DNA from 2 places in the Cytobacillus dafuensis genome. Region 1 is predicted to be linked to the other one. Evidence: a T-box and tRNA genes for the amino acid it is inferred to sense, from the RefSeq annotation. Region 1 holds a T-box; the other holds one or more tRNA genes.
The links. A T-box is a leader RNA that pairs with one kind of tRNA and senses whether it is charged. The one in region 1 lies ahead of leuS (leucine--tRNA ligase), so its partner is inferred to be a tRNA-Leu.

Region 1 (6,173 bases):
CTTGGATCTTTATGGTTGCCACAGCAATCGGCACTTATATAGGATTTAAGATCGTCAGCACGAAATGGTGGAAGGGCAAACCAGTTCTCAACAAAGGGAATACTGCAACCAAGGCTGAAAATAAGAAAATTATTCAGCCTTATATCGGAATTCTCATTGCGATTGTGTATGCGTTACTAATTATTTATTTTTTTGTTACTGGTAAACCTTATCTTGGGATTGCTGCTATTTTCGGAGCAGCATTTGGTATATTAATAGAAAGAGGGCAGATCTGCTTCACTTCTGCTTTTAGAGATCTATGGGTAAGCGGACGAGCAACTATGACAAAAGCAATCGCCGTTGGGATCGCCATCAGTACATTATTTACTTTCGTCGTCATTGTTGTTTACGGATTAGAGCCGATTACGAAAATTGCTGCCCCAAGCACATTTATCGGTGGAGTATTATTTGGTCTAGGAATTGTACTAGCTGGCGGCTGTGAAACAGGTATGATGTACCGAGTAATGGAAGGTCAGGTTTTATATTTATTTGTTTTTGCAGGAAATATTATTGGTGCCACCTTCCTAGCATACGGCTGGGATCATTTAGGTATTTTTAACACACTTGTTAAAAGTGGTTCTAAAATTAATTTAATTGAAAAATTTGGACCAATAACAGCCCTCGTTCTAACACTCATTATGCTCGCTGTCTGGTTTGCAGTAGCTGTATTTTGGGAGAAACATTATCGATTCGGAACTGGTTTTAAAAAAGGAGGAATGAAGCAGCATGGTTATTGATTATACTTTAGACTTAAGAGGAGAGCCTTGTCCCTTCCCTGTTATTTACTCATTAGAAACCTTAAAAGATATGAAAAAAGGTGAAGTACTGCAAGTTATTGCAGACTGTCCAGCTTCTTTCAAAAACGTCCCTGAAGAAGTCGTTAAGCATGGCTATACTTTAGCAAAAGAACCATATAAAGATGGGCAAGATTTATACTTTTTTATTCAAGTGTAATGAAGATTAGCAAAAAGACCGAATCAATCAATCACTCCTGCTTGATTGATTCGGTCTTTTTCTTTAATAAAATTATATTGTTTCGCCTTTCCATTGCATCATGCCGCCTGCCAAATTGCGAACCTTATATCCTTGATCCTGCATATAGTAGCAAACATTTTCACTTCGGGCACCTGAACGGCAAATAAAAATATATTCTTTATCTTTATCAAAGTAATCCAAGTTTTCAGGAATTGTCATCATGCGGATATGCTTTGCTCCTGGAATCATGCCATATGCAACCTCTTCATCTTCCCTTACATCGACAAGCTCTAATTTTTCACCAGCAGCTACCTTTTTTTCTAAATCATCAGTTGTCATAATTTCTATATCCATCAAATACTTCCTTTCTAAACCAAATATTAGTTTTCCCTATACCCATATTAAAAAACATCCTCCGAAAACGCAATCGGAGGATGTTATTATTTATTTGTCTAGACATAGTTACTAGAGGAGATTTGACCTTCTCTTTTTATTTATCTGCACACTTGGCAATATATCCGCCACTTTTATCAGTTCGCTACAATATTGACCAGCTTTCCTGGGACAGCAATGACTTTGCGAATGGTTTTTCCATCAATTTGCTCTTTAACTCTTTCATCTTCAATTGCGATTTTTTCTAGAGCATCCTTTTGAGCATCTGCTGGAACAAGCAGCTTCGTTTTTACTTTACCATTTACTTGAATAACAATTTCAACTTCATCATCTACAAGCTTTGCCTCATCAAATGCTGGCCATGCTTCATAGGCAATGGTTTCGCTATGGCCAAGCTTTTCCCAAAGCTCTTCCGCAACGTGAGGTGTAATTGGTGAAAGCAATTTAACGAAGCCTTCCATAAAGTGCTTAGGAAGAACTGTCGTTTTATATGCTTCATTAATAAAGACCATCATTTGTGAGATCGCTGTATTGTATCGTAATCCCTCATAATCCTCTGTTACTTTTTTCACTGTTTGATGGTAAACCTTTTCAAGGTTGCTTACTTCTTCTGACTCTTGGATTTTTGGATTTAGTTCTCCGTTTTCCTCAATAAATAAGCGCCATACACGGTCTAGGAATCTTCTTGAGCCATCTAAACCATTAGTTGACCATGCAATCGAAGCATCTAGTGGTCCCATGAACATTTCATATAAGCGAAGAGTATCTGCGCCATGGCTCGCAATAATATCATCAGGATTTACGACATTCCCTTTTGATTTACTCATTTTTTCATTGCCTTCACCAAGAATCATTCCTTGGTTAAATAGCTTTTGGAAAGGTTCCTTCGTATGAACAACCCCAATATCATAAAGGACCTTATGCCAGAATCGTGCATATAAAAGGTGAAGAACGGCATGCTCTGCTCCTCCGATATAAATATCAACTGGAAGCCATTCTTTTAGCTTTTCTGGATCTGCAAGTGCTTCACTATTGTGTGGATCAATATAGCGTAAATAATACCAGCAGCTTCCCGCCCATTGAGGCATTGTGTTCGTTTCTCTACGCCCTTTTTTCCCTGTTTCAGGGTCTACAACATTAACCCAATCTTCAATATTAGCAAGCGGAGATTCCCCTGTACCAGAAGGTTTAATTTCTGTCGTTTTCGGAAGAATTAATGGCAGCTGATCCACTGGGACTGCTGACATCGTGCCATCCTCCCAATGAATAATTGGAATTGGTTCACCCCAATAGCGCTGGCGGCTGAATAACCAGTCACGTAGACGGAATGTCACTTTCTTCGTTCCAAGACCTTTCGCCTCAAGCCAAGAAATCATTTCCGCAATAGCCACATCTTTATTCTTTCCATTCAAGAAATCTGAGTTCACATGTTCTCCGTCGCCTGTGTAAGCTTCCTTTTCCACATCACCACCAGCAACAACCTCAATGATCGGAAGTCCGAATTGCTTTGCGAATTCATGGTCGCGCTCATCATGAGCAGGTACTGCCATGATTGCACCAGTTCCATAGCTAGCCAATACATAGTCCGCTATCCAGATTGGCATTTTTTCGCCATTAGCTGGGTTAATAGCAAAGGCACCTGTAAATACGCCTGTTTTTTCTTTTGCTAAATCTGTTCTTTCAAGGTCAGACTTTGTTTTAACTTTTTCAAGATATTCATTGACAGCACTTTGTCGCTCTGCCGTTGTAATTTTTTCTACTAAAGCATGTTCAGGAGCTAGGACTGCATAAGTAGCGCCAAAAAGAGTATCAGGACGTGTTGTAAATACTTTAAATGTTCCTTCATGCCCTTCAATTTGGAAAGTAACCTCAGCACCCTCTGAACGTCCAATCCAATTGCGCTGCATTTCTTTAAGACTATCTGGCCAATCTAATAGATCTAGATCTTCAAGTAAACGATCAGCATACTCAGTTATTTTTAATACCCATTGTTTCATTGGTCTTCTTTCAACTGGGTGGCCGCCACGCTCACTCTTCCCATCGATGACTTCCTCGTTAGCTAGAACTGTTCCTAAAGCTGGACACCAGTTAACGGCTACTTCATCGATATAAGCTAGGCCTTTTTCAAAAAGCTTAGTGAAAATCCATTGAGTCCATTTGTAATAATTAGGATCTGTCGTATTCACTTCACGATCCCAGTCATATGAAAAACCGAGTTCTTTAATTTGGCGACGGAATGTATTGATATTCTGCTCAGTAAATTCAGCTGGGTCATTTCCTGTATCTAAAGCGTATTGCTCAGCTGGTAAACCGAATGCATCCCATCCCATTGGATGAAGAACATTATATCCTTGCATCCGCTTCATTCGTGAAAGAATATCAGTTGCCGTATATCCTTCAGGATGGCCTACATGAAGTCCTGCACCAGATGGATATGGGAACATATCAAGCGCATAAAATTTACGCTTTCCTTTGTCTTCACTCGTTTTAAATGTTTTATTTCCTTCCCAAAATGCTTGCCACTTCTTTTCAATCTGTTGATGATTGAAACTCATCTCAATTTCCTCCTAAAAAATAAAATAAAAAAACCTCTCATCCCATAATAGGGACGAGAGGATTATGTATATCTCCCGCGGTACCACCCACATTAGTGACAAAGTCACTCGCTTCATTCAACCTTAACGCGGTATACGGCAAGCATTACTGTTCATTCACACTTGCTGCTCAAAGGCGAGTTCATGGGATACCTGACTGACTTGCACCACCCGTCAGCTCTCTAAATCAGAATAAAACACCATTACTGCTCCTTATCTTAGCAGATAACTATTTAATTAAATGTAATTGTATATAATTTCCCGCCAAGATGCAAGGGGGCTCATCCTGACGAGAAATTTAATACTTAGCATATGAAGTAAATGTTCATGTGTGAAAACATTTTTACTATTTTCCCCAAAAAAATAAAGGGCAATCAATACTGATTGCCCCTTGAAATGTTTTATCCCGCATTAACCGGCAGTAAGACCCCCACATCAAAACTTTTAGGGAACTAAAAAAGGATAAGTGGGGGATGAAAAAAAACCCCACTTATTGAAGTTTCACTTTATTGAACCGTATACCCGCCATCTATCACAATCGCCTGCCCAGTCATCCCCATTGCAGAATCACTAGCTAAGAAAATAGCACATTCAGCTATCTCATCAACAGTTAATAACCTTTTTTGAGGAACTAATGGAAAAATTACTTCATTTAATACATCTTCAAGCGGCACATTTCTCGTTTTGGCTAAATCATTGAGCTGATTCCGAACTAAGGCTGTATCCACATAGCCAGGACAGATGGCATTAACGGTAATTCCATCTGTGGCCGTTTCTAATGCCGCTACTTTCGTTAACCCAATTACTCCATGCTTTGCACTATTGTAAGCAGCTTTTCCTGCAAAGCCGACTAAGCCATTGATGGAAGCCATATTAATGATTCTGCCAAATTGCTGTTTTTTCATAATTGGCAAAACATGCTTAATGGAAATAAATGGTGCCGTCAACATGACTTTTATTAGAAATTCAAACTTATCGGTTGGGAAGTCTTCGATATATGAAACATGCTGCAAGCCAGCATTATTTATAAGTACCTCTAAACTTCCATAATGGCTTACTGCTTCTTGCAAGCAGGATTGAATATCAATTTCTGATGTCACATCACATTTTAATCCGATAGCGTCATAGCCTTCATCCTGCAAATTTTTTGCAGCCCTTTTGACTGCATCTTCTTGAATATCGGTTAAAACAATTTTTGCTCCAGCTGCTGCAAATTTTTTCCCTATTTCAAAACCAATTCCTTGAGCAGCACCTGTAATAAAAATAACTTTTTCCTGAACCATGTTGTGACTCCTTTCAAATACCTAACATACCAAGATCTCTTTGAAATCTAAATCCCTAAGCCTAATGAGAATAAAATGATCGCAATTGCAACACCTATGGCAGGAACAATAACCGTTAGTGCGCCAACTGCACCATAAGCATCCTGATGAGCTTCACCACAAATAGATCGTACTGTTGTCACAACATAACCATTATGAGGCAGAGAGTCCAAGGCACCCGACGATATGGCAACAACCCTATGCAATGCTTCAGGATTTACTCCCATATCCATATAATGTGGTGCAATTAAAGGCAAGGCTATCGCCTGACCTCCAGAAGCTGAGCCCGTCATTCCAGCTATTACACTTACAGCAATAGCCCCTCCAATAAGCGGACTTCCAGGAATACTAGTCATAAATTCAACAGCAGTTGTAAAAGCCGGAACAGCTTTTGCCACTCCTCCAAATCCGACAACAGCCGCTGTATTACCGATAGCAATTAATGCCCCTAGAGTTCCCTCTGAAACGGCATTCCAGAAATTTCTGAAGTATTTTCTATTCAATAAATAAGTAGCAATAACTCCGCCTAATAAAGCAATAATAAGTGCAGATTGTTTAAGAGAATCGTGAAAAACATAAGAAATTAATAATACGACAACTAAAGGAAGAATTCCCATAAATGGGTTTGGTAAAGCTTTGTTTTCTGTTACTGGATCACTATCCCTTGAGACAAATGTTTCTCCTTTTTTAACAGCTTTTGTTATCATCCTTTTCAGCCACCAGTAACCAAAGATCATCATAAATACGGCTACAATCAAACTAACCTCCCAGCCTGCATACGGAGTTGTGTTTAAAAATTCAATTGGAATCCAGTTTTGAATCTCTGGTGACCCTGCAGAAGTCATCGTAA
Region 2 (6,173 bases), 1.2 Mb from region 1:
GTCTAGCTTCAACGCCCTTAGAACGCTCTCCTACCACTGACATCGTAGATGTCAATCCACAGCTTCGGTGATACGTTTAGCCCCGGTACATTTTCGGCGCAGAGTCACTCGACCAGTGAGCTATTACGCACTCTTTAAATGGTGGCTGCTTCTAAGCCAACATCCTGGTTGTCTAAGCAACTCCACATCCTTTTCCACTTAACGTATACTTTGGGACCTTAGCTGGTGGTCTGGGCTGTTTCCCTCTTGACTACGGATCTTATCACTCGCAGTCTGACTCCCATGGATAAGTCTTTGGCATTCGGAGTTTGTCTGAATTCGGTAACCCGATGAGGGCCCCTAGTCCAAACAGTGCTCTACCTCCAAGACTCTTACTACATGAGGCTAGCCCTAAAGCTATTTCGGAGAGAACCAGCTATCTCCAAGTTCGATTGGAATTTCTCCGCTACCCACACCTCATCCCCGCACTTTTCAACGTGCGTGGGTTCGGTCCTCCATCCAGTGTTACCTGGACTTCAACCTGGACATGGGTAGGTCACCTGGTTTCGGGTCTACGACCACATACTCATTCGCCCTATTCAGACTCGCTTTCGCTGCGGCTCCGTCTCTTCAACTTAACCTCGCATGTAATCGTAACTCGCCGGTTCATTCTACAAAAGGCACGCCATCACCCGTTAATGGGCTCTGACTACTTGTAGGCACACGGTTTCAGGATCTCTTTCACTCCCCTTCCGGGGTGCTTTTCACCTTTCCCTCACGGTACTGGTTCACTATCGGTCACTAGGGAGTATTTAGCCTTGGGAGATGGTCCTCCCTGCTTCCGACGGGATTTCACGTGTCCCGCCGTACTCAGGATCCACTCTGGAGGGAACGAAGTTTCAACTACAGGGCTTTTACCTTCTATGGCCGGCCTTTCCAGACCTGTTCATTTACCTCGTTCCTTTGTAACTCCGTGTAGAGTGTCCTACAACCCCAAGAGGCAAGCCTCTTGGTTTGGGCTAATCCCGTTTCGCTCGCCGCTACTCAGGGAATCGCGTTTGCTTTCTCTTCCTCCGGGTACTTAGATGTTTCAGTTCCCCGGGTCTGCCTTCAATACCCTATGTATTCAGGTAAAGATCCTATCCCATTACGGATAGGGGGTTCCCCCATTCGGAAATCTCCGGATCAAAGCTTACTTACAGCTCCCCGAAGCATATCGGTGTTAGTCCCGTCCTTCATCGGCTCCTAGTGCCTAGGCATTCACCGTGCGCCCTTTCTAACTTAACCTACTTCGGTCAACGATTAACGTTGTCCTCATGGTTTGTACTCTTACTCAATGAATAAATAAGAGAGAAAACTAAAATGGCGATTACTCGGTTATTCTTCTTCATTTCATTATCTAGTTTTCAAAGAACAAAAGTTTTGAGAGATTATTCTCTCAAAACTGAACGAACAAGAAACGTCTTATTTAAGAAGTATGAAATACTTCTATATATCCTTAGAAAGGAGGTGATCCAGCCGCACCTTCCGATACGGCTACCTTGTTACGACTTCACCCCAATCATCTGTCCCACCTTAGGCGGCTGGCTCCTTACGGTTACCCCACCGACTTCGGGTGTTACAAACTCTCGTGGTGTGACGGGCGGTGTGTACAAGGCCCGGGAACGTATTCACCGCGGCATGCTGATCCGCGATTACTAGCGATTCCGGCTTCATGCAGGCGAGTTGCAGCCTGCAATCCGAACTGAGAATGGTTTTATGGGATTCGCTTAACCTCGCGGTCTCGCAGCCCTTTGTACCATCCATTGTAGCACGTGTGTAGCCCAGGTCATAAGGGGCATGATGATTTGACGTCATCCCCACCTTCCTCCGGTTTGTCACCGGCAGTCACCTTAGAGTGCCCAACTGAATGCTGGCAACTAAGATCAAGGGTTGCGCTCGTTGCGGGACTTAACCCAACATCTCACGACACGAGCTGACGACAACCATGCACCACCTGTCACTCTGTCCCCCGAAGGGGAACGCCCTATCTCTAGGGTTGGCAGAGGATGTCAAGACCTGGTAAGGTTCTTCGCGTTGCTTCGAATTAAACCACATGCTCCACCGCTTGTGCGGGCCCCCGTCAATTCCTTTGAGTTTCAGCCTTGCGGCCGTACTCCCCAGGCGGAGTGCTTAATGCGTTAGCTGCAGCACTAAGGGGCGGAAACCCCCTAACACTTAGCACTCATCGTTTACGGCGTGGACTACCAGGGTATCTAATCCTGTTCGCTCCCCACGCTTTCGCGCCTCAGTGTCAGTTACAGACCAGAAAGTCGCCTTCGCCACTGGTGTTCCTCCACATCTCTACGCATTTCACCGCTACACGTGGAATTCCACTTTCCTCTTCTGCACTCAAGTTCCCCAGTTTCCAATGACCCTCCACGGTTGAGCCGTGGGCTTTCACATCAGACTTAAGGAACCACCTGCGCGCGCTTTACGCCCAATAATTCCGGACAACGCTTGCCACCTACGTATTACCGCGGCTGCTGGCACGTAGTTAGCCGTGGCTTTCTGGTTAGGTACCGTCAAGGTACCGCCCTATTCGAACGGTACTTGTTCTTCCCTAACAACAGAGTTTTACGATCCGAAAACCTTCATCACTCACGCGGCGTTGCTCCGTCAGACTTTCGTCCATTGCGGAAGATTCCCTACTGCTGCCTCCCGTAGGAGTCTGGGCCGTGTCTCAGTCCCAGTGTGGCCGATCACCCTCTCAGGTCGGCTACGCATCGTTGCCTTGGTGAGCCGTTACCTCACCAACTAGCTAATGCGCCGCGGGCCCATCTGTAAGTGATAGCCGAAGCCATCTTTCAGCTTTCCTACATGTGTAGAAAAGAATTATCCGGTATTAGCTCCGGTTTCCCGAAGTTATCCCAGTCTTACAGGCAGGTTGCCCACGTGTTACTCACCCGTCCGCCGCTAACTTGCGAGAGCAAGCTCTCACAAGTCCGCTCGACTTGCATGTATTAGGCACGCCGCCAGCGTTCGTCCTGAGCCAGGATCAAACTCTCCAATAAAGAGTAAGATTAGCTCTTAAAAATGTCTTATAAAAAGACTTAGAAAACGTTGACGTTTTTGTTCGTTCAGTTTTCAAAGAACAACTTCAAATGTTTTGTCGTTTTAGACGACTTTTTAATAATACCAGATTCACTAAGTTGAGTCAACAACTTTTTCAAAAACTTTTTATGGTGGAGCCTAGCGGGATCGAACCGCTGACCTCCTGCGTGCAAGGCAGGCGCTCTCCCAGCTGAGCTAAGGCCCCGTATTTTAAAATGGTCGGGAAGACAGGATTCGAACCTGCGACCCCTTGGTCCCAAACCAAGTGCTCTACCAAGCTGAGCTACTTCCCGTATTGTTAAAAGCCAACTATGAAGTACAGCATAAAATTATTTATTCAGGGTCTAATTTCTGAATATTATTATGGCGCGCCCGAAAGGAGTCGAACCCATAACCTTCTGATCCGTAGTCAGACGCTCTATCCAATTGAGCTACGGGCGCATATATAATAATAATGGTGCCGAGGACCGGAATCGAACCGGTACGGTAGTCACCTACCGCAGGATTTTAAGTCCTGTGCGTCTGCCAGTTCCGCCACCCCGGCACTTTTGGAGCGGAAGACGGGATTCGAACCCGCGACCCCCACCTTGGCAAGGTGGTGTTCTACCACTGAACTACTTCCGCATATTATAAATGGTGCGGGTGAAGGGAGTCGAACCCCCACGCCTTGCGGCGCCAGATCCTAAGTCTGGTGCGTCTGCCAATTCCGCCACACCCGCATTATTTAAATGGTGAGCCATGAAGGACTCGAACCTTCGACCCTCTGATTAAAAGTCAGATGCTCTACCGACTGAGCTAATGGCTCGTAATAAAATGATTGCTCAAGAGTGCCGGCCAGAGGACTTGAACCCCCAACCTACTGATTACAAGTCAGTTGCTCTACCAATTGAGCTAGGCCGGCATTATAAATATGGTGGAGGATGACGGGATCGAACCGCCGACCCCCTGCTTGTAAGGCAGGTGCTCTCCCAGCTGAGCTAATCCTCCATAATATGCCTAGCGACGTCCTACTCTCACAAGGGGACAGCCCCTAACTACCATCGGCGCTGAGAAGCTTAACTTCCGTGTTCGGGATGGGAACGGGTGTGACCTTCTCGCTATCGCCACTAGACTGTATGAAATTGAGGTTTTGTTCCCTCAAAACTAGATAATGTTGAAGAAGAATTCGAGTAATCAATTTGGTTAAGTCCTCGACCGATTAGTATTTGTCAGCTCCACGTGTCACCACGCTTCCACCTCAAACCTATCAACCTGATCATCTTTCAGGGGTCTTACTAGCTTGACGCTATGGGAAATCTCATCTCGAGGGGGGCTTCATGCTTAGATGCTTTCAGCACTTATCCCTTCCGCACATAGCTACCCAGCGATGCTCTTGGCAGAACAACTGGTACACCAGCGGTGCGTCCATCCCGGTCCTCTCGTACTAAGGACAGCTCCTCTCAAATTTCCTGCGCCCACGACGGATAGGGACCGAACTGTCTCACGACGTTCTGAACCCAGCTCGCGTACCGCTTTAATGGGCGAACAGCCCAACCCTTGGGACCGACTACAGCCCCAGGATGCGATGAGCCGACATCGAGGTGCCAAACCTCCCCGTCGATGTGGACTCTTGGGGGAGATAAGCCTGTTATCCCCGGGGTAGCTTTTATCCGTTGAGCGATGGCCCTTCCATGCGGAACCACCGGATCACTAAGCCCGACTTTCGTCCCTGCTCGACTTGTAGGTCTCGCAGTCAAGCTCCCTTATGCCTTTACACTCTTCGAATGATTTCCAACCATTCTGAGGGAACCTTTGGGCGCCTCCGTTACTTTTTAGGAGGCGACCGCCCCAGTCAAACTGCCCACCTGACACTGTCTCCCACCCCGATCAGGGGTGCGGGTTAGAATTTCAATACAGCCAGGGTAGTATCCCACCGATGCCTCCACCGAAGCTAGCGCTCCGGCTTCCAAGGCTCCTACCTATCCTGTACAAGCTGTACCGAAATTCAATATCAGGCTACAGTAAAGCTCCACGGGGTCTTTCCGTCCTGTCGCGGGTAACCTGCATCTTCACAGGTACTATAATTTCACCGAGTCTCTCGTTGAGACAGTGCCCAGATCGTTACGCCTTTCGTGCGGGTCGGAACTTACCCGACAAGGAATTTCGCTACCTTAGGACCGTTATAGTTACGGCCGCCGTTTACTGGGGCTTCAATTCAGAGCTTCGCTTGCGCTAACCCCTCCTCTTAACCTTCCAGCACCGGGCAGGCGTCAGCCCCTATACTTCGCCTTACGGCTTCGCAGAGACCTGTGTTTTTGCTAAACAGTCGCCTGGGCCTATTCACTGCGGCTCATCCGGGCTATTCACCCAAATGAGCACCCCTTCTCCCGAAGTTACGGGGTGATTTTGCCGAGTTCCTTAACGAGAGTTCTCTCGCTCACCTTAGGATTCTCTCCTCGCCTACCTGTGTCGGTTTGCGGTACGGGCACCTTTTCCCTCGCTAGAGGCTTTTCTTGGCAGTGTGGATTCAGGAACTTCGGTACTTTATTTCCCTCGCCGTCACAGCTCAGCCTTTATGCAAGCGGGATTTGCCTCGCTTGCAGCCTAACTGCTTGGACGCGCTATTCCAGCAGCGCGCTTACCCTATCCTCCTGCGTCCCCCCATTGCTCAAACGGTAAAGAGGTGGTACAGGAATATCAACCTGTTGTCCATCGCCTACGCTTTTCAGCCTCGGCTTAGGTCCCGACTAACCCTGAGCGGACGAGCCTTCCTCAGGAAACCTTAGGCATTCGGTGGATGGGATTCTCACCCATCTTTCGCTACTCATACCGGCATTCTCACTTCTAAGCGCTCCACCAGTCCTTACGGTCTAGCTTCAACGCCCTTAGAACGCTCTCCTACCACTGACATCGTAGATGTCAATCCACAGCTTCGGTGATACGTTTAGCCCCGGTACATTTTCGGCGCAGAGTCACTCGACCAGTGAGCTATTACGCACTCTTTAAATGGTGGCTGCTTCTAAGCCAACATCCTGGTTGTCTAAGCAACTCCACATCCTTTTCCACTTAACGTATACTTTGGGACCTTAGCTGGTGGTCTGGGCTGTTTCCCTCTTGACTAC

Region 2: it has a tRNA-Leu gene. The T-box ahead of leuS (leucine--tRNA ligase) is inferred to sense a tRNA for this amino acid. The anticodon was not compared.

Annotation. Positions count from the first base shown of each region.
Region 1 is NZ_CP042593.1:3,786,702-3,792,874, forward strand. It holds gene yedE (selenium metabolism membrane protein YedE/FdhT) at 1-776, shown strand, start outside; gene yedF (sulfurtransferase-like selenium metabolism protein YedF) at 766-993, shown strand; gene FSZ17_RS18050 (rhodanese-like domain-containing protein) at 1,066-1,368, opposite strand; gene leuS (leucine--tRNA ligase) at 1,545-3,962, opposite strand; T-box leader at 4,009-4,230, opposite strand; gene FSZ17_RS18060 (3-hydroxybutyrate dehydrogenase) at 4,508-5,284, opposite strand; gene FSZ17_RS18065 (GntP family permease) at 5,332-6,173, opposite strand, start outside.
Region 2 is NZ_CP042593.1:95,151-101,323, reverse strand. It holds rRNA gene FSZ17_RS00525 (23S ribosomal RNA) at 1-1,266, opposite strand, end outside; rRNA gene FSZ17_RS00520 (16S ribosomal RNA) at 1,482-3,032, opposite strand; tRNA gene FSZ17_RS00515 (tRNA-Ala) at 3,202-3,277, opposite strand; tRNA gene FSZ17_RS00510 (tRNA-Pro) at 3,289-3,365, opposite strand; tRNA gene FSZ17_RS00505 (tRNA-Arg) at 3,437-3,513, opposite strand; tRNA gene FSZ17_RS00500 (tRNA-Leu) at 3,528-3,616, opposite strand; tRNA gene FSZ17_RS00495 (tRNA-Gly) at 3,622-3,696, opposite strand; tRNA gene FSZ17_RS00490 (tRNA-Leu) at 3,707-3,791, opposite strand; tRNA gene FSZ17_RS00485 (tRNA-Lys) at 3,802-3,877, opposite strand; tRNA gene FSZ17_RS00480 (tRNA-Thr) at 3,901-3,973, opposite strand; tRNA gene FSZ17_RS00475 (tRNA-Val) at 3,984-4,059, opposite strand; rRNA gene rrf (5S ribosomal RNA) at 4,067-4,183, opposite strand; rRNA gene FSZ17_RS00465 (23S ribosomal RNA) at 4,251-6,173, opposite strand, start outside.